DNA from 3 places in the Nonomuraea monospora genome. Region 1 is predicted to be linked to each of the others. Evidence: riboswitches for the same ligand, from Rfam matches in the RefSeq annotation. Region 1 holds a riboswitch; each other region holds the start of a gene.
The links. A riboswitch is a leader RNA that binds a small molecule or an ion and turns the genes downstream of it on or off. The one in region 1 is predicted to bind thiamine pyrophosphate.
Positions count from the first base shown of each region.

Region 1 (6,033 bases):
TTCTCCCGCAGTTGGATGATGTCCACGCCTGAGGCCAGCACCGAGTCGAGGAACTCTGCCAGATCGCCGCGGTCGCGGCGGCCGTCTGTGCAGAGATAGAGGCGGGCCTCAGAAAGCGAGGGCTTGGGCACGCCGCTTGACCTCTGTGTGACGGCCGGCCTTGATCGCCTCTATGGGCGACCCTGGCAGGGACTCGTCTGGGGTGAAGAGCCAGCGCAGCGACTCGACGTCGTCGTAGCCGGCGTCCTGCAACACGGTCAGTGTGCCGGGCAGGCCCTTCATCACGTCCTTTCCATCGAGGAACACCGCGGGCACCTGCGGCCCGCCGCTGCCCCGGCGTACGCCGAGGAGCTTGTGGTCCCGGAGGAGTTGCTTGGCCCGCCCGATCGGAAGATCAAGGCGCGAGGCCACTTCGGGGAGAGTGAGCCACTCTTCAACGAGTTGGTCGGTCTCCCGGTCGATCTGTGCAACAGAAAGCGTCACGAAACCACAACTACCACATGCCGTGCTTGCTCAAACAACACAATCTCGTAGGGGTACTTGTGGATCTACCAGGCGTTCCGCATCGAGGCGTGAACCGGCTTCGATGATACGGCGCCCCTGGACGAGATCGCGCGGCCGGTCCACGGCCAGCACCGCGGCGAGAGTGTCGTCCGCGGTGAGCCACACGGCCGACCACTTTCCCTCGGGTTCGCCCCGATGGACGAGCCGATCGCCCGCCGGGTGATGGCCCGCGTACTGCAGCATGTGCCCGAACTGCTCCGACCAGAAGTACGGCACCGGATCGTAGACCGCCTCCTCCCCCAGCAGCGTCGCGGCGGCGACCTCGGGGGCGTTCAGCGCGGTGTCCCAGTGCTCCACGCGCAGCCTGGTCCGCCAGCGGCGCGACCACCAGGCGGCGCAGTCGCCGACCGCGACGACGCCCGGCAGGGACGTGCGCAGGTGCTCGTCGGTGACCACGCCGTTGTGCAGGTCGATGTCGGCGTCGGCGAGCCACTCGATCGCCGGGCGCACGCCGATGCCGGTGACGACCACGTGGGCCTCGACGAACTCGCCGCCCACGAGCTGCACGCCGCCCTCGTCCACGGAGTCGACCATGGTGCCGAACCGCACGTCGATGCCGTCGTACCAGGGCAGGGTGCGCCCGCCCAGCTCGGTGCCGAGTGCCGTGGCGAGCGGGGTGGCGGCGCTCTCGACGACCGTCACGACGCAGCCCGCGCGGCGGGCCGCGGTGGCGACCTCCGCGCCGATCCAGCCGGCCCCGATGATCGCGACCCGGGCGCCGGGGACGAGCATCGCGCGCAGCTCGTGCGCGTCGTCGAGGGTGCGCAGGACGTGCTGCGGGCCGTCGCCCGGCAGCCGGATCGGGTCGGCGCCGGTCGCGATGACCAGGCCGTCGTAGGCGACCTCGCCCTCGGTGGTCTCCACGACGCCCGCGCGCAGCGACTTGGCGGTGACGCCCGGCCAGAACTCCACGCCCAGCGCGTCGAGGTCGGTGTCGACGTAGCTGGTGTCGCTCTCGCCCTTCAGCACCGCCTTGGACAGCGGCGGGCGGTCATAGGGCCGATGGCGCTCCTGCCCGATCAGGGTGATCCGGCCGGTGAAGCCGCGCCCGCGCAGGGCCTCCACCGTACGCACTCCGGCCAGGCCCGCTCCCACCACCACGACATGGTTCACGTTCATGACCATAACGGGGGGCGTGCGTGGACGCCGCACCGAGGCCGTAGGCTGGTTGACGTAAGACGCGCGGGAGTCCGGCCGTTACCGGGCTGAGAGGAAGGCTTTACGGGCCTTCGACCGCAAGACACCTGATCCGGATCATGCCGGCGAAGGGAGCGCATGTGGATGTGATCGTCGGTGGCGGGGTCGTCGGGCTGTCGGTGGCCTGGCGGATGGCCCGCTCAGGGCGGGCCGTCACCGTGGTGGATCCGGCCCCCGGCAGAGGGGCGTCCTACGCGGCGGCGGGGATGCTGGCCCCGGTCAGCGAGGTGACCTTCACGGAGGCGCCGCTGCTGCGGCTGGGGGTGGCGTCGCTGCGCCGCTGGCCCGCCTTCGCCGCCGAACTGGCCGCCGACGCGGGCCTGACCCCGGACGCCACGCCCGTCCAGGACGCAGCGCCAGGCTCGGACGCGCCGCCACTCTCGGACGCGAGGCCAGGCTCGGACACGGGACCAGGCTCGGGTGTCGGGCCAGGCTCGGGCGTCGCGCCGGGCTCAAGGCCCGCGCCGGGATCAGGGCCCGCGCCGGGCTCGGGCGCGAGGCCGGGCGTCTCGGGGGCCGGGCCGGGGTTCGCTGATGTGCGGGGGCTGGATCTGCGGGCGGACGGGACGCTGGACGTCGCGTTCGGAGCCGACGACCTGGAGGCGCTCGGCGAGCTGGCCGCGTACATGGAGGAGCTGGGCCTGCCGGTCGAGCGGCTCACCGGCCGCGAGTGCCGCCGCCTGGAGCCCATGCTCGCCCCCTCCGTGCGCGGCGGCCTCCTGGCCCCGGGCGACGCGTGGGTGGACCCCAGGCGCGTGACGGCGGCCCTGCTGTCCGCGCTGGAGCGGCGGGGCGTCCCCGTGGTGCGGGCGCGCGCGTCCGAGCTGCTGCGGGACGGCGACCGCGTCTCAGGGGTACGCCTGGCGCCACCCGAGTCAGAAAACGGCACGGGCGGCGAGGTGCGCGGCGAGCGGGTCGTGCTGGCGGCAGGGGCGTGGAGCTCGGAGCTGGCCGAGGTGCCGGTGCGGCCGGTCAAGGGCCAGATCATGCGGTTGCGCTCGCCGCAGCCGCTGCTCAGCCGGTGCGTACGCGGCACGGTGCACGGCTCGTCCGTCTACCTGGTCCCCCGGGGCGACGGCGAGCTGGTGGTCGGGGCCACGCAGGAGGAGATGGGCTTCGACACCAAGGTGACGGCGGGCGGGCTCTACGAGCTGCTGCGGGACGCCAGGGAGCTGGTGCCGGGCGTCACCGAGCTGGAGGTCGCCGACGTGGTGGCGGGGCTGCGGCCTGGAACGCCGGACAACCTGCCGCTGATCGGCCCGAGCGGGACGCCGGGCCTGGTGTACGCGACGGGGCATCACCGGGGCGGCGTGCTGCTCGCCCCGCTGACGACCGCGATGTTGCTGGGCGAGGAGAGCGAGCTGGCGGCGCTGTGCGCGCCGGGGAGATTTTCATGATTGTTGTGATCAACGGGGCTGCCCACGAGGTGGCGGACGGCATGACCGTGGCTCAGGCCGTGCATACCCTGACCTCGGCCACCACCGGAGTGGCCGTGGCCGTGAACGACGAGGTGGTCACGCGCGGCGCCTGGGAGACGACGGCGCTGCGCGACCGTGACCGCATGGAGGTTCTGACGGCGGTGCAAGGTGGATGATCTGATCATCGCCGGGGAGAAGTTCTCCTCCCGGCTCATCATGGGAACGGGCGGCGCGCCCTCGCTGGAGGTGCTGGACCAGGCGCTGGCGGCCTCGGGCACCGAGCTGACCACGGTGGCGATGCGCCGGCTCGACCCCGCGGCGCGCGGCTCCGTCCTGGACGTGCTGCGCGAGCGCGACATCAAGGTGCTGCCCAACACGGCGGGCTGCTTCACCGCGGGCGAGGCCGTGCTGACGGCCCGGCTGGCCAGGGAGGCCCTGGAGACGAACTGGGTCAAGCTGGAGGTCATCGCGGACGAGCGCACGCTGCTGCCCGACCCGATCGAGACGTTCGACGCGGCGGAGCGGCTGGTGGCCGACGGGTTCGTGGTGCTGCCGTACATCGGTGACGACCCGGCGCTGGCGCGGCGGCTGGAGCAGGCGGGCTGCGCGGCCGTGATGCCTCTGGGCGCGCCGATCGGGTCGGGGCTCGGCATCCGCAACCCGCACAACATCGAGCTGATCGTGGAGGCCGCCTCGGTGCCGGTGATCCTCGACGCGGGCATCGGCACGGCCAGTGACGCCGCGCTGGCGATGGAGCTGGGCTGCGACGCCGTCCTGCTGGCCACGGCCGTCACCAGGGCGCAGCGGCCCGACCTGATGGCGTCGGCGATGAGGTCGGCCGTGGTGGCGGGGCGGCTGGCCCGGCAGGCGGGCCGCATCCCGCGCCGCCGCTACGCCGAGGCGTCCTCCCCCATGACGCCCTGACACGCCGTGGAGCGTCCGTCATGACGCTCTGACACGCCGGGGCGTCCCCATGAGATTCAGCCCTCAGACGCGGTGGAACCGGGGGCGGAGGCGTTCCGTCGAGAACGTCTCCGCATCGGTTTCGGGCGCTGAGGCCATGCCGGTGGCAAAACGCCCGTAAACTCAGCGGGGTGGATACGACGACTGCGGACCCCCTGGTCGGGCGGCTCCTCGATGGGCGCTACCGCATCGAGAGCCGGATCGCCCGGGGCGGTATGGCGACCGTCTACCTCGCGCTGGACATCCGGCTCGACCGGACGGTGGCGCTGAAGGTCATGCACCGATCGCTCGCCGAGGACCCGGCGTTCGTCCGGAGGTTCATCGGCGAGGCCAAGTCGGTCGCCAGCCTCTCGCACCCCAACGTGGTGCACGTCTTCGACCAGGGCACCGACAACGACGTCGTCTACCTGTCGATGGAGTACGTCCCGGGCCGCACCCTGCGCGACATCCTGAGGGACCGCGGCAGGCTGCCCGCCCGGGAGGCGCTCGAGATCATGATCCCGGTGCTCGCCGCACTCGGCGCCGCCCACCAGGCCGGGATGGTCCACCGCGACGTGAAGCCCGAGAACGTCCTGATGACCGACGACGGCCGGGTCAAGGTCGTCGACTTCGGTCTGGCCAAGGCGATCGAGGCGACGAACCAGACCCGTACCGGCGTGATGATCGGCACGGTCGGCTACATGGCGCCGGAGCAGGTCATCACCGGCGCCGCCGACGTGCGCAGCGACGTGTACGCCGCGGGCATCATGCTGTTCGAGCTGGTGACGGGGCAGCAGCCGTACGACGGGGAGACCCCGATGTCGGTGGCCTACCGGCACGTCCACGACACGGTCCCCGCGCCGTCGTCGGTGGTGCCGGAGGTGCCGCCGCTGGTCGACACGCTGGTGGCGAGCGCGACCGCGCGCGAGCCCGAGCACCGCCCCGCCGACGCGACCGCGATGCTGGTGGCCGCCGTGGACGCGCACCGCATGCTGCCGCGCACCACGATCCCGCCGGGCACCGGCCCGGTCATGTCGCACTCGCAGCCGCTCGGCCCGCCCCAGGGCACGGTGGCGATGCCGTTCGGCTCTCCGCCGCCGCCCGGCTCGCCGTCCATGCCGCAGGCCGCGGCGGGGCACACGCTGATCCAGCCGCGGGCCGACGCGCCCCCGCAGCGGCGCGGGTTCCGGCCCAACTGGTTCCTGGTGCTGCTCGCCGCCGTCATGGTGGTCGCGGTCGGGCTGACGGGCTGGTACTTCTCCCAGCCCGAGTACGTCACCGTGCCCGACCTCGTCGGCCAGAACCTGGCCGCCGCCGAGAAGAACCTCACCAGCGCCGGGCTGCTGATGCGCAAGGCCGAGGGCCAGTACGACGAGAAGGTGGCCGAGGGCCTGGTCCTCAGCACCGACCCGGCGGCCAAGTCGGAGCTGGAGAAGGGCTCCACGATCACGCTGGTGCCCTCGCTCGGGCCCAAGCGCATCGTGGTGCCCAACGTCGAGGGCAAGACCGCGAACGAGGCGCGCGCCGAGATCGCCGGGGCCGGGCTGAGCGTCGGCACGGTCAAGCGGCTGGCCAACCCGGACGTCGAGCGCGACCGGGTGATCCGCACCTCGCCGCAGTCGGGCGAGAGGCTGAAGGAAGGCGCCAAGGTCAACATCTACGTCAGCGCCGGGCTCACCATGCCCGACGTGAACGGGATGCCGAAGGACCAGGCCGCCGAGTTCCTCAGCCGTCAGGGCTTCAACGTGCAGGTCAACGAGGTCGACGACGACGCCGAGCCGTGCACCGTGATCGCCCAGGCGCCCAAGGCGAAGTCCGAGGTGGACAAGGGGGCGCAGGTGATGGTGACGGTGGCGCGCTGCCAGACCGACATCTGGGACTTCTTCCGCAAGCACGGCGAGGCCCGGGACGA
Region 1 covers NZ_BAAAQX010000005.1:446,250-452,282, forward strand. Annotated here, with positions in the region: gene thiE (thiamine phosphate synthase) at 1-131, opposite strand, end outside; gene ABD331_RS13325 (Rv2175c family DNA-binding protein) at 109-483, opposite strand; gene ABD331_RS13330 (NAD(P)/FAD-dependent oxidoreductase) at 514-1,683, opposite strand; TPP riboswitch at 1,737-1,852, shown strand; gene ABD331_RS13335 (FAD-dependent oxidoreductase) at 1,821-3,158, shown strand; gene thiS (sulfur carrier protein ThiS) at 3,155-3,355, shown strand; gene ABD331_RS13345 (thiazole synthase) at 3,348-4,103, shown strand; gene pknB (Stk1 family PASTA domain-containing Ser/Thr kinase) at 4,274-6,033, shown strand, end outside.

Region 2 (6,033 bases), on a different contig from region 1:
CTGTCCGTGGCCGCGCGAGCCCACGACGAGCAGGTCGGCGCGCCGGGCGGCCTCCTTGAGCACCTCGACGGGGTGCCCGTGCACGACCTCGGCCACGACGTGCACGGTGGGGTGCCGCTCCCGGTGCCCGTTGAGCGACTCCTTCAGGGTGCGCAGGGTGTCCTGCTCGCTCTCGCGGGAGGCGGGCTCGAAGCCGCCGGCGTGCGGCCAGGCCCAGGCCCGCACGGCACGCAGCCTGGCGCCGCGCAGCTCGGCCTCGGTGAAGGCGAACTCGAGCGCGTCGGCGGCGCCGGGCGAGCCGTCCGTCCCTGCCACGACCTCGCCGCGCGGGGAGGCGGGCGGCTCGTGGATGAGGACGACGTCCGTACGCGCGTGCGCCGCGACCCCGTACGCGACGGAGCCGACCAGCAGGCCCCGCACCCCGCCGATGCCGCGGCTGCCGACGACCAGCAGCTCGGCCCCCTCAGAGGCCTTGACCAGCGCGGAGCGCGGGTCGCCGGGGAGCAGCACGCCTTCCAGCGACACCTTTGGCCACACGTGTCGCGCGCGTTCGCAGGCGGCGTTGAGCACGGTCTCGGCGCCGTCGCGCATCCACTGGGCCACCTCGGCGTAGCGGACGGCGCCCTCGCACACCCACTTCGGCACGGCGTGCGCCACGGTCAGCGGCTCCTGCCGCAGCTCGGCCTCGGCGGCGGCCCAGCCGGCGGCCTCCAGCCCGGTACGGGAGCCATCCACCCCTACGACGATCATGACAGCGCGTAACACTCGACCTCGGCGCGGCGGAACGGCACCCCCTGCGCCTCGGAGTCGCGGGCACACCTGCGCTCGGACTTGCTGAGCCGCAGCGTGCCGCAGACGGTGACGCCGGAGTACGTGCGGCAGTCGAGCGCCGGGTCGATCCGGCCGATGCGGTACATGCGCTTGACGGCCGCGCGGCACTTCGCCTTCCCCGTGTCGGCGTAGCGGCACTGGGCGATCAGAGTGTCGTACTGTTCCTGGCTGACTTCGTGCTGACTCATGCCGTCCCCGGCGGCGGCGGTGGCGCCGGACGCGGCCAGCACGACAAGTAGTCCTGCGACAGCGGCGAATCTCTTCATGTTTCCCCTGATGGGGACCGTACCGCTCACGGCGATCGCCAAACCTCCCCGCGCGGGTTTCGGGCGGGGCGGCGCGTGGGTACGATCACCGCCGACCAACGCGGGAGCCCGGTGGAGACCGGGCTGAGAGGACGGCTGACAGCCGCCGACCGCCAGAACCTGCTCCGGATAATGCCGGCGAAGGGAGTTTGCGCGATGTCGAGCGCGCGTTTTTCCAAGGTTTACAGCGGTGAGCTGCGGGTGCCGATGCGTCAGGTGCACCTGTCCAACGGCTCGTCGGTGACGCTGTACGACACTTCGGGCCCGTACACCGACCCCGCCTACGCGCCTGACCTGCGGCGCGGGCTGCCGCACCGGCGCGAGCGGTGGATCCGCGAGCGCGCGGAGCAGGGGCACCCGGTCACGCAGGTCGGGTGCGCCCGGCGCGGGCTGGTGACCAGGGAGATGGAGTTCGTGGCGGTGCGCGAGGGCGTCACCCCCGAGTTCGTACGTCAGGAGGTCGCGGCGGGCCGGGCCATCATCCCCGCGAACGTCAACCACCCCGAGACCGAGCCGATGATCATCGGCCGCGCGTTCCTGGTGAAGATCAACGCCAACCTCGGCAACTCCGCCGTCACCTCCTCCATCGAGGAGGAGGTCGAGAAGATGACCTGGGCGACCCGCTGGGGCGCCGACACGATCATGGACCTGTCCACCGGCGCCGACATCCACGAGACCCGCGAGTGGATCCTGCGCAACTCGCCGGTCCCGGTCGGCACCGTGCCCATCTACCAGGCGCTGGAGAAGGTCAAGGGCCGGCCGGAGCTGCTGTCGTGGGAGGTCTACCGCGACACGCTGATCGAGCAGTGCGAGCAGGGCGTCGACTACGTGACGGTGCACGCGGGAGTGCGGCTGGCGCACGTGCCGCTCACCGCGGGGCGCAAGACGGGGATCGTCTCGCGCGGCGGCTCGATCATGGCCGCCTGGTGCCTGGCGCACCACCGCGAGAGCTTCCTGTACGAGAACTTCGCCGAGATGTGCGAGATCCTGGCCCGCTACGACGTGTCGTACTCGCTCGGCGACGGCCTGCGCCCCGGCTCGATCGCGGACGCCAACGACGAGGCCCAGTTCGCCGAGCTGCGCACGCTGGGCGAGCTGACGGGGATCGCCAGGCAGCACGACGTCCAGGTGATGATCGAAGGGCCGGGACACGTCCCGATGCACAAGATCAAGGAGAACGTCGACCTGCAGCGCGAGCTCTGCGACGACGCCCCCTTCTACACGCTCGGCCCGCTCGTGACGGACATCGCGCCCGGCTACGATCACATCACCTCGGGCATCGGGGCCGCCATGATCGGCTGGTTCGGCACGGCGATGCTCTGCTACGTCACCCCCAAGGAGCACCTCGGCCTGCCCGACAGGGACGACGTCAAGACCGGCGTGATCACGTACAAGATCGCCGCGCACGCCGCCGACCTGGCCAAGGGCCATCCGCAGGCGCAGGCGTGGGACGACGCGCTGTCCGACGCGCGCTTCGAGTTCCGCTGGGAGGACCAGTTCGACCTGTCGCTGGACCCCGGGACGGCCCGCACGTTCCACGACGAGACGCTGCCGGCCGCGCCCGCCAAGACCGCGCACTTCTGCTCGATGTGCGGCCCGAAGTTCTGCTCGATGCGGATCAGCCACGAGATCAGGGACGCCGGGTACGCGGAGAAGGCGGCCGAGTTCCGGCGGCTCGGGGGCACGCTCTACGTGGAGTGACGCATTGTCCAATGTCCAAAGCCGCAGGTCTGGACATAGATGACGTGGTTTCCCGCTCTTGCGGTGGCAACGTGACAGTGAGCCCGGCGCGGCAGGGGCGCCGGGTCTCCCACGACCACAGGAAGAGAGGATCTCTCGTGTCGATCAGCACTCGTGTGGCGGCCGTCGCCGCGGCGTCCGTCGTCGTCGCAGGGCTCGCCGCCACCCCGGCCTCCGCGGACGTGCACCGGGGGGTGGCCGGGTGCTTCGCCTGGTCCTGGGGTGACGGGAACACCTCGGTGACCGTGTACTGGCACAACCGCTGCAGGACCAAGCACAAGATCACCATCAAGTACAGCCTGAGCTGGACCTACAAGACGTACACGGCCACCGTCGGCGGCGGCGGCAAGGGGCACAAGAAGTTCCAGACCGCCTCGATCGTGTCCATCAAGGACTCGGGCCGGGCCTAACCCGGCAGCGTCTCGCCGCCGATCGGGGCCAGGACCTCGCCCGTGTAGTACGACGACAGCCGGTTCGAGGCGAAGAACACGTACGAAGGGGCGATCTCGTCCGGATCGGCCGCCCGCCCCATCGGCACCTGCTTGCCGAAGCTCTCCACCTTCTCCTGCGGCATGGTGGCCGGGATCAGCGGCGTCCACACCGGCCCTGGGGCGACGGCGTTGACCCTGATACCGCGCTCCACCAGGTTCTGCGCCATGGAGTAGGTGAAGGCGTTGATCGCGCCCTTGGTGGCGGCGTAGTCGATGAGCGACTTGTTGCCGCGCAGGCCGTTGATCGACGAGGTGTTCACGATGGCCGCGCCCTCGCGCAGATGCGGGAGCGCGGCCTTCGTGACGCGGTAGTAGCTGTGGATGTTGACGGCGAACGTGTGCTCCCACTGCTCGTCGTCCAGCTCCTCAAGGCCGCTCACCGGCGCCTGGTAGGCCACGTTGTTCACCAGCACGTCCAGCCCGCCCAGCTCGGACACCGTCTGCTCGACGACGGCGGAGCAGTGGGCGCGGTCGGCCAGGTCGCCGGGCAGCAGCACGCAGCGCCGGCCGGTCTCCTCGACCAGCTTGCGGGTGTGCGCGGCGTCCTCGTGCTCCGTGAGGTACGCGATCGCGACGTCCGCGCCCTCCTTGGCGAACGCCACCGCGACCGCCCGCCCGATGCCGGAATCACCGCCCGTGATCAGCGCCTTCTTGCCGCTGAGCAGGTCGCGGCCGACGTAGTCGCGCATCTCGTCGCGCGGCTCCGGCGCCATCTCGCCGGTACGGCCGGGGTAGGGCTGGTTCTGGGGTGGTGGTGTCTGCGCCATGTCCAGCGGCCTGCCCCTGTTCGGGTATGGCTAACGCCAGCTACCGCACGAAACCGTGTGACCTGAGCCAGTCGCGGGCCACCAGCACGGGCACGTCGCCGTCCACGTCCACCTGGGCGTTGAGGTCCTGCATCACCTGGTTGGTCAGCTTGGCGCTGATCGGCGCGAAGATGCGGGCGATCTCCGGGTGCGCGTCGGCGACCGGGCGGCGCATCGTCACCGCCGCGTTGTACTGCGGGAAGAAGTGCCTGTCGTCGTCCAGCAGGACCAGGCCGAGCGCCCTGATCCGGCCGTCGGTCGTGCTGGTCAGGGCCAGCGCGCACTGGCCGCTGGAGATCGCGCTGTACAGGATGCCGACCGCCACCCTGCGGACGTTCCCCCTCGGGACATCCTCGCCGTAGGTCAGGCCGTAGCCCCGCAGCATGCCGAGGAAGCCGTCGTCCCTGCCGAAGGTCTCGTGGTCGACGCAGAACGTGCGCTGCGCCACCGGGATCCTCGTCACGTCGGAGATCTTCGTCAGGCCGTACCTCTCGGCCGTGGCGCGGGTGACGGCGAGCGAGTAGCTGTTGTTCAGCGGGGCGGGCGGCAGCCAGACGATGCCGTTCCTGCGCAGGTCCAGGTCGCGGACGGCCACGTACTGCCCCTGCGCGTCCGGGATCGGGTCGGTCTGGCCCAGGTAGGTGATCCAGGCCGTGCCGGTGTACTCCCACATCAGGTCGGCGTCGCCCCTGGTCAGCGAGGCGCGGGCGTTCACGCTGCCCTGCACGTTGGTCTGGTCGGTCACGTCCGCGCCGGCGGCGGTGAGGGCCAGCACCGCGATCTTGCCGAGGACGAGCTGCTCCGTGAACTCCTTCGACGTCACCCGGATCGGCGCGCCGTCGAGGCCCGGCACCGGGCGGATGCTGCCCGGCTCGACCGGCGGCACGAACGACGACGCGGGCCGCAGCCCGCACGCCGCGACCGCGATGGCGACCGCGACGAGCAGCGTCGCCGCGAGCGTCCTCACGACAGCTCCTTCGGCGAGAGGTAACGCTGCGTGGGGATTCTCACGACAGCCCCTTCGGCGAGAGGTAACGCTGCGCGAGCCCGCCCAGCCAGTCGATGAGCAGCGCCAGCACCGCGATCAGCACGCACCCCGTGATCAGGACCAGGTTCCGCTGTGTGCTCACCCCCGTGGTGATCAGGTCGCCGAGCCCACCCGCGCCGATGAACGCCGCGATGCCCGCCGTGCCCACGTTCAGCACCAGCGTGGTGCGCACCCCCGACAGGATCACCGGCACCGCCATCGGCAGCTCCACCTTGAACAGCACCCCCGCCGCCGACATGCCGATGCCCCGGCCCGCGTCCACCAGCCGCGGGTCCACCTGCTCGATGCCGACCATCGTGTTGCGCAGCGTGGGCAGCAGGCTGTAGGCGAACAACGCGACCACCGCCGTCCAGAACCCGATGCTGAACAGCACCGCCAGCAGCACCACCATGCCCACCGCCGGGGTGGCCTGCCCCAGGTTCACCAGCGACAACACGATCGGCGTGGCGCGGCGCAGCGCCCGCCGGGTGAGCAGCACGCCCAGCGGCAGCGCCACCAGCAGCACCAGCACGGTCGAGAAGAACACCAGCTGGATGTGCTCCCACGTGCGCCTGAGCAGGAACGGCAGGTTCAGCGAGCCCTGCTCGATGCTGTCGAGCGGCACGACCTGCGTGTAGACGACCATCGCCACCGCGACGGCCAGGTAGCACAGCGGCGGCAGGATCACGTGCCACGACCGGCCGATCCCCGGCTCGGGGATGGTCGCCTCCTTGGCCGCCGCGCTCTCGACCGTCACGAGAGCTCGCCCCTGCGCAGGCGGCGCTCCCGCTCGCGGGCCTTGATGGCCTGGATCGCGTTCTGCACCGTGGCCA
Region 2 covers NZ_BAAAQX010000003.1:7,240-13,272, forward strand. Annotated here, with positions in the region: gene ABD331_RS06550 (universal stress protein) at 1-735, opposite strand, end outside; gene ABD331_RS06555 (hypothetical protein) at 747-1,097, opposite strand; TPP riboswitch at 1,188-1,300, shown strand; gene thiC (phosphomethylpyrimidine synthase ThiC) at 1,293-2,837, shown strand; gene ABD331_RS06565 (hypothetical protein) at 2,975-3,286, shown strand; gene ABD331_RS06570 (SDR family oxidoreductase) at 3,283-4,134, opposite strand; gene ABD331_RS06575 (glycine betaine ABC transporter substrate-binding protein) at 4,175-5,140, opposite strand; gene ABD331_RS06580 (ABC transporter permease) at 5,181-5,957, opposite strand; gene ABD331_RS06585 (betaine/proline/choline family ABC transporter ATP-binding protein) at 5,954-6,033, opposite strand, start outside.
Region 2: another riboswitch for thiamine pyrophosphate. It lies ahead of thiC (phosphomethylpyrimidine synthase ThiC); the one in region 1 lies ahead of ABD331_RS13335 (FAD-dependent oxidoreductase).

Region 3 (6,033 bases), on a different contig from region 1:
CAAGCCGCTGGCCGACCGCCGCCTGTCCAAGCTGCTCAAGTAGCGCTCGCCTGCCCAAAGCTGCTCAGGTAGCGCTCGCCTGGTGAAGCTGCTCAGGTAGCGCTCAGCACCTCTTCCCGGACCCGGGCGCGCAGGCCCGCGACCGCGATGACGGCTGCCAGCAGCGTGGCCGTGACGGGCACCACCAGGGCCGTGCGCATCGCGTCCAGCCCGGCCTCCGCCCCCGTCATCCCGCCCAGGGCCGCCACGTTGACGGCGGTCACCATGGACAGCCCCAGGGCCGCGCCGAACTGGAACGAGGAGTTGATCAGCCCACCGGCCAGCCCCTGCTCGTGCCCGGCGATCCCGTCCGTGGCCACGATCGTCAGCGGCCCGTACACGAAGGCGAACATCAGGCCGATCAGCAGCATCGACGGCAGCATCGCCGCGTACGTCCAGTCCAGGCCCACCCCGAGGAACAGCGCGTAGGCCAGCAGGCCCGACAGCAGCCCGCCGAGCACCACCCTGGCGTTGCCGAACCGGTTGACCAGCCACGGCGTCAGCACGGGGGCCAGCACCACGTCCACGGCCGCCGCCAGCATGGCCAGCCCGGTCTGGACGGCGGACCAGCCGCGCAGCTCCTGCAGGTAGAGGGTGACCAGGAACTGGAAGCCGAAGAACGAGGCCGTGAGCAGCGCGGCCATCACGTTCGCGCGGACCAGCGGGCGCGAGCGCAGGATGCCGAGCCGGACGAGGGGGCTGGCTGAGCGGCGCTCCACGGCCACGAAGAGCGCCAGCAGGGCCAGGCCGGCCGCGAAGGCGCCGATGGTCAGGAGGGGGCCGTCCGAGAGGTGCTCCAGGCGTACGACGCCGTAGACGAGCAGGATCATCGCGCCGGTGACGCTGACGGCGCCCGCCACGTCGAAGCCGCCCGCCGCGGGCGGCGCCTCCTGGTCCCTGATCAGGACGACGGCGGCCAGCAGGATCACCAGCGCCAGCGCCACCGGGGCGAAGAACACCCAGCGCCAGCCGATCGCGGTCAGCAGCCCGCCGATCACCAGCCCGAGCGCGAAACCGCCCGCGGCCGTGCCCGCGTAGACCAGCAGGGCCCGGTTGCGCTGCGGGCCTTCAGGGAAGTTGGTGGTGATCAGTGACAGGCCGGCGGGCGTCATGAACGCGGCGGCCACCCCGGTGACGAACCTGGCCACCAGCAGCACCCACCCCTCGGTCGCGAAGCCGCCGAGGCCGGAGAAGAGCAGGAACACCACCAGCCAGAGCAGGAACATCCGCCGCCGTCCCAGCAGGTCGGCCGCCCGGCCGCCGAGCAGCATGAAGCCGCCGTAGCCGAGCACGTACGCGCTCACCACCCCGCTCAGCATGCCGGTGGACAGCCCCAGGTCTGCCCGGATGGACGGCAGGGCGACGTTCAGCATGGCCACGTCGATGCCCTCCAGGAAGATGGCGCCGCACAGCACGATCAGTACGCCCCAGGTGCGGGCGGTGACAGGCACAACAAACCCCCGGTTACGAATAGGCAGGTCGGTTATCTCTTGTAACCGCCCACATCATGCGACAGCATGAAATCCTGTGGAAGACGGCACTTTGAGATCACTCAGTTATTGCGAAGGCACCGTGGACGACGACTACGACGTGCGCCAGTGGGACGTGCGCGAGGACTGCGAGGTCCGGCAGATCCTGGACCGCATCGCCGACAAGTGGTCGCTGCTGGTGATCGCCCTGCTCGACTGCCAGAGCCTGCGCTTCACCCAGCTCCGCCGCGAGATCGACGGCATCAGCCAGCGCATGCTCAGCGTCACCCTGCGCCAGCTCGAACGCGACGGCCTGGTCAGCCGGAAGGTCCATCCGGTGGTGCCGCCGCGCGTGGACTACGCGCTGACGCCGCTCGGCCGCACGCTGCACGAGACCATCAAGTCGCTGGTGACGTGGACCGAGTCGCACCAGGAGGAGATCATCGCGGCGCGTGCCGCCTACGACGCGCGGCGCGAGATGATGGAGCCATGACCGTTCCTGAGATCGAGGCCACCGCCGTCCCCTCCGACGCCTACCTGCTCGACGTCCGCGAGCAGGACGAATGGCTGGCCGGCCACGCCCCGGAGGCCGTGCACATCCCCATGACGCAGATCCAGGGCCGGGTCGAGGAGGTGCCCGCCGACCGCACGGTCTACGTGGTGTGCCGGGTGGGCGGCCGGTCCATGAACGTGGCGGCCTGGCTCAACCAGCTCGGGCGTGACGCGGTCAACGTGGGCGGCGGCATGCAGGCGTGGGAGTCGGCGCGCAAGCCGATGGTGAGCGAGACGGGGCAGCCGCCGTACGTCGCCTGAAGCCGAGCCGGCGGGCGCTGGAACCTACCCACTATGGCGGTTCTGTCGTCATTGGGGCATGATGAGGGCACAAACTACAGATCGTCGCGGGAGCTCGGGGTGCCGGGCTGAGAGGGCAGCAACACAGCCGCTGCCGACCGCCTGAACCTGTCCGGGTAATGCCGGCGTAGGGAGTGTGCGATGACGCATGTCGCCGACGAAGTTCCGCTGACACTCGAAGGCCGGCCGCCGAGGACGCTGGGCGTGCTCGACCAGGGCGCGCTCTGGGCGAACCTCGGCGTCAGCCTCCTCGGCTTCTCCGGGGCGATGTTCCTGGTCAACCCGCTCGGCGACGCCCCGCTCAGCCTCGCGGCGGCACTGGTGGCGACCGTGGTCGGCAGCCTGATCGGCACCGCCATGGTGGGCCTGTCGGCCATTCCGGGCACGCAGACGGGGCAGCCGTCGATGGTGCTGCTGCGCGGGCTGTTCGGGGCGCGCATCTCCTACGCGCCGACCCTGCTGAACATCGTGCAGATGCTCGGCTGGGGCGCCTTCGAGCTGTGGGTGATCGCCACGGGCGCGGGCGCGATCTTCCCCGCGGTGCCGTACGCGGTGTGGGTGATCGTGGCGGGGGTGCTGACCACCGCGCTGTCGATCTGGCCGCTCGGCTCGATCCGCGTGCTGCGCAGGTACGTCACCATCGGCGTGATCATCGCCATGGTCTGGTTCGCCTGGTTCTTCCTGCGTGAGGCGCCCGCGCAGGAGGGCGGCACGTGGATCGCCTTCCCCGCCGCGGTCGACTACGTGATCGCCCTGTCGGTGTCGTGGGTGCCGATGGCCGCCGACTTCGCCCGGCACTCCCGCTCCACCGGCGCCGCCTTCACCGGCGTGGTCGGCGGCTACACGCTGGCCCAGGTGGCCTGCCTGGGGCTGGGCGTCTACGCGGTGGCCATCGCGGGCGACGCGGACGCCGTCTTCGGCACGTTCGTCGCGGTGCCGCTGGGCGCGCTGTTCTTCGCGATCCTGGTGCTGCGCGAGACCGACCAGTCCTTCGCCAACGTCTACTCCACCACGGTCTCGCTGCAGAACCTGATGCCGCGCGTGGACCGGCGCGTCTTCTCCGTCGTCATCGGGGTGCTCACCGTCGTGATCGCCCTGCTCGTGGACGTGACCTCGTACGGCGCGTTCCTGGGCGTGATCGGGGCGGTGTTCGTGCCGATGTTCGCCGTGCTGGCCGTGGACTACTTCCTGCTGGGCGGCGCCCGCCGCTGGAACACCGCCGAGCACGCGCCCTCGCGCTGGCCGATGCTGGTGCCGTGGGCGCTCGGCTTCGCGGCCTACTGGCTGACGACCTCGACGCCGACCATCGCGGCCTGGGACGAGCTCTGGGCGGACGCGCGCGGCGCCATCGGCTTCACCCGGCAGGTGTGGATGAACGGGGCGCTGGGCGGCGCCCTGGTGGCCGCGGTGGTCACCCTGCTCATCGGCCTGGTGCTGCGGAGGCCTTCCGTTCGACGTTGAGCAGGTGCTGCTTGGCGGACTGGCCGCCCGCGTAGTCGCCGAGCGCGCCGTCCTCGCGCACCACCCGGTGGCAGGGCACGATCACGCAGACGGGGTTGGAGGCCAGCGCGTTGCCGATCGCCCGCAGCGCGCGCGGCCGGCCGATGCTCTCGCCGATGTGCTCCAGCGTCGTGGTGGTGCCGTAGGGCACGGCGATGGTCTTCTGCAGCACGGACCGCGCGAACGGGGTGGCCAGCCGCAGGTCGACCGGCACGGTGAAGGTGCGCAGCCGCCCGGAGAAGTACGCGTCCAGCTCTCTGCGCACCGGGTCGAGCCGCCTGGCATCGGGCCCGATGAACGTGCCCACGTGCCTGCTGACCAGCTCGTACACGTCGTTCTCCGCCTCGAAGCTGCAGGCGGCGACGCCCTTGCCCGTCACGGCCAGCACCAGCCTGCCCACGGCGCCGTCGTAGGTGCCGAAGGCGATGTCGGGCGGCGTCTCGCCCCGATAGGTGCTGGAGGTCACCCGCAACAGGGCATCGAGATCGTTGCTCGACATGCCTCGCACCCTCCACCGCCGGGAATCACCGTGACGGCAGCGTATCGGACGGATCTCCCGACGCACCCACCGCACCGCGTGCACTATGGAGTGGTGGGGGACGAATGGGCCGGTAGTGACGATGAGATCGCTCGCGCGGCGCTCGCCAGCTCGCCCAACGCCGTCGTGGCGCTCGACAGGGACCAGACCGTGCTGGTCTGGAACGCCGCGGCGGAGCGGGTGTTCGGCTGGAGCGCGGAGGAGGTGGTCGGTCGCAGGCCGCCCATCGTGCCCGACGAGCTGACGACCGAGCACACCGCCGCGCTGGAGCGGGTGCGCACCGGCGAGCCGGTCTCGCTGCGCACCAGACGGCTGCACAGCAACGGCACCCTGCTCGACCTGCGGGTGGACATCAGCGCGTTGCGCCTGGGCAGCGCTGTGGCGGGCTACGTGTGCGTCTACCACCCGGCGCTGGCCGACCACGTGGCCAGGGAGCGGGTGGCGCGCCGGGCCAGGCTCGTCCGCCGGCTCACCGACGTGGTCGGCGACATCAACTCCGAGCTGGAGCTGTCGGCCGTGCTCGACCGGATCTCGGCCAGCCTGACCGAGCTGACCGGGGCGGACGCGGGCGGGTTCGTGCTCATCGAAGGCGAGCGGCTGCGGCTGGTCAGCACGTACCAGTTGCCCGCCTCGATCAGGGGCACCACCACCGAGCTGCGCACGAGCCTGGTGGACAAACTTTTACGCACGGGCAAGACCGTGATGCTGGAGTCGAACGGGCTCGACGACCTGGTGTGGGCGCGGCTGGGCGGGCTGCACACGATCGCGCTGGGGCTGGCGGCCGTGGGCGGTCGGCCGTACGGCGCGCTCTACGCGCTGTTCGCCAACAGCACGCCGGGACACCTGGAGCTGGAGCTGCTGGAGCTGCTGGCCGGGCACGCGGGCATCGCGGTCGGCAACGCGGTGGCCTACCAGGAGGCGGTGCGGCAGCGGGCGCACGAGCGCGCCGTGTTCGACGCCAGCGCCGACGGCATCGCCGTGCTCGACCAGAGCGGCCGCGTCGTGCGCTGGAACCCGGCGGCGGCCGAGCTGACCGCGTTGCACGGCGAGACCGTCATCGGCGGCCCGCCGCCGTTCCCCGTGCCGGTGGCCGGGGAGAAGGGCACCTTCCAGCTCGACAACGGGCGGTGGCTGGACGTGGTCAGCGCGCAGATCGAGGAGACCGGCGAGGTCGTCGTGGACTTCCGCGACGTGACCGCGGCCAAGGAGCTGGAGGAGGCCAAGGACCTGTTCCTGGCCACCACCAGCCACGAGCTGCGCACGCCGATCACGATCGTGCGCGGGTTCGCCAGCACACTCGACTCGCGCTGGGACAAGATGGGCGACCCCGAGCGCCGCTCGGCCGTGCACACGATCGCCGAGCGGGCCAGGTCGCTGGGCGAGCTGATGGACCACCTGCTGCTGGGCGCCAGGGCGGGGGCCGACGAGCTGAAGGTGCGGATCGAGGAGTTCGACCTCGCAGGGCGGATCCACGGGGCCACTCTGGGGCTGCCCGATCTGTCGGACAAGCACCGGGTGGAGGTGGAGCTGCCTGACGGGCTGCCGTACGTGCTGGGCGACCCCCTGGCCACCGACATCATTCTCGGCCAGCTTCTGGAGAACGCGTTCAAGTACTCGCCGAGGGGCGGGCTCATC
Region 3 covers NZ_BAAAQX010000009.1:115,789-121,821, forward strand. Annotated here, with positions in the region: gene ABD331_RS19725 (Fpg/Nei family DNA glycosylase) at 1-43, shown strand, start outside; gene ABD331_RS19730 (MFS transporter) at 93-1,490, opposite strand; gene ABD331_RS19735 (winged helix-turn-helix transcriptional regulator) at 1,612-2,001, shown strand; gene ABD331_RS19740 (rhodanese-like domain-containing protein) at 1,998-2,321, shown strand; TPP riboswitch at 2,398-2,511, shown strand; gene ABD331_RS19745 (purine-cytosine permease family protein) at 2,502-3,821, shown strand; gene ABD331_RS19750 (methylated-DNA--[protein]-cysteine S-methyltransferase) at 3,781-4,359, opposite strand; gene ABD331_RS19755 (ATP-binding protein) at 4,453-6,033, shown strand, end outside.
Region 3: another riboswitch for thiamine pyrophosphate. It lies ahead of ABD331_RS19745 (purine-cytosine permease family protein); the one in region 1 lies ahead of ABD331_RS13335 (FAD-dependent oxidoreductase).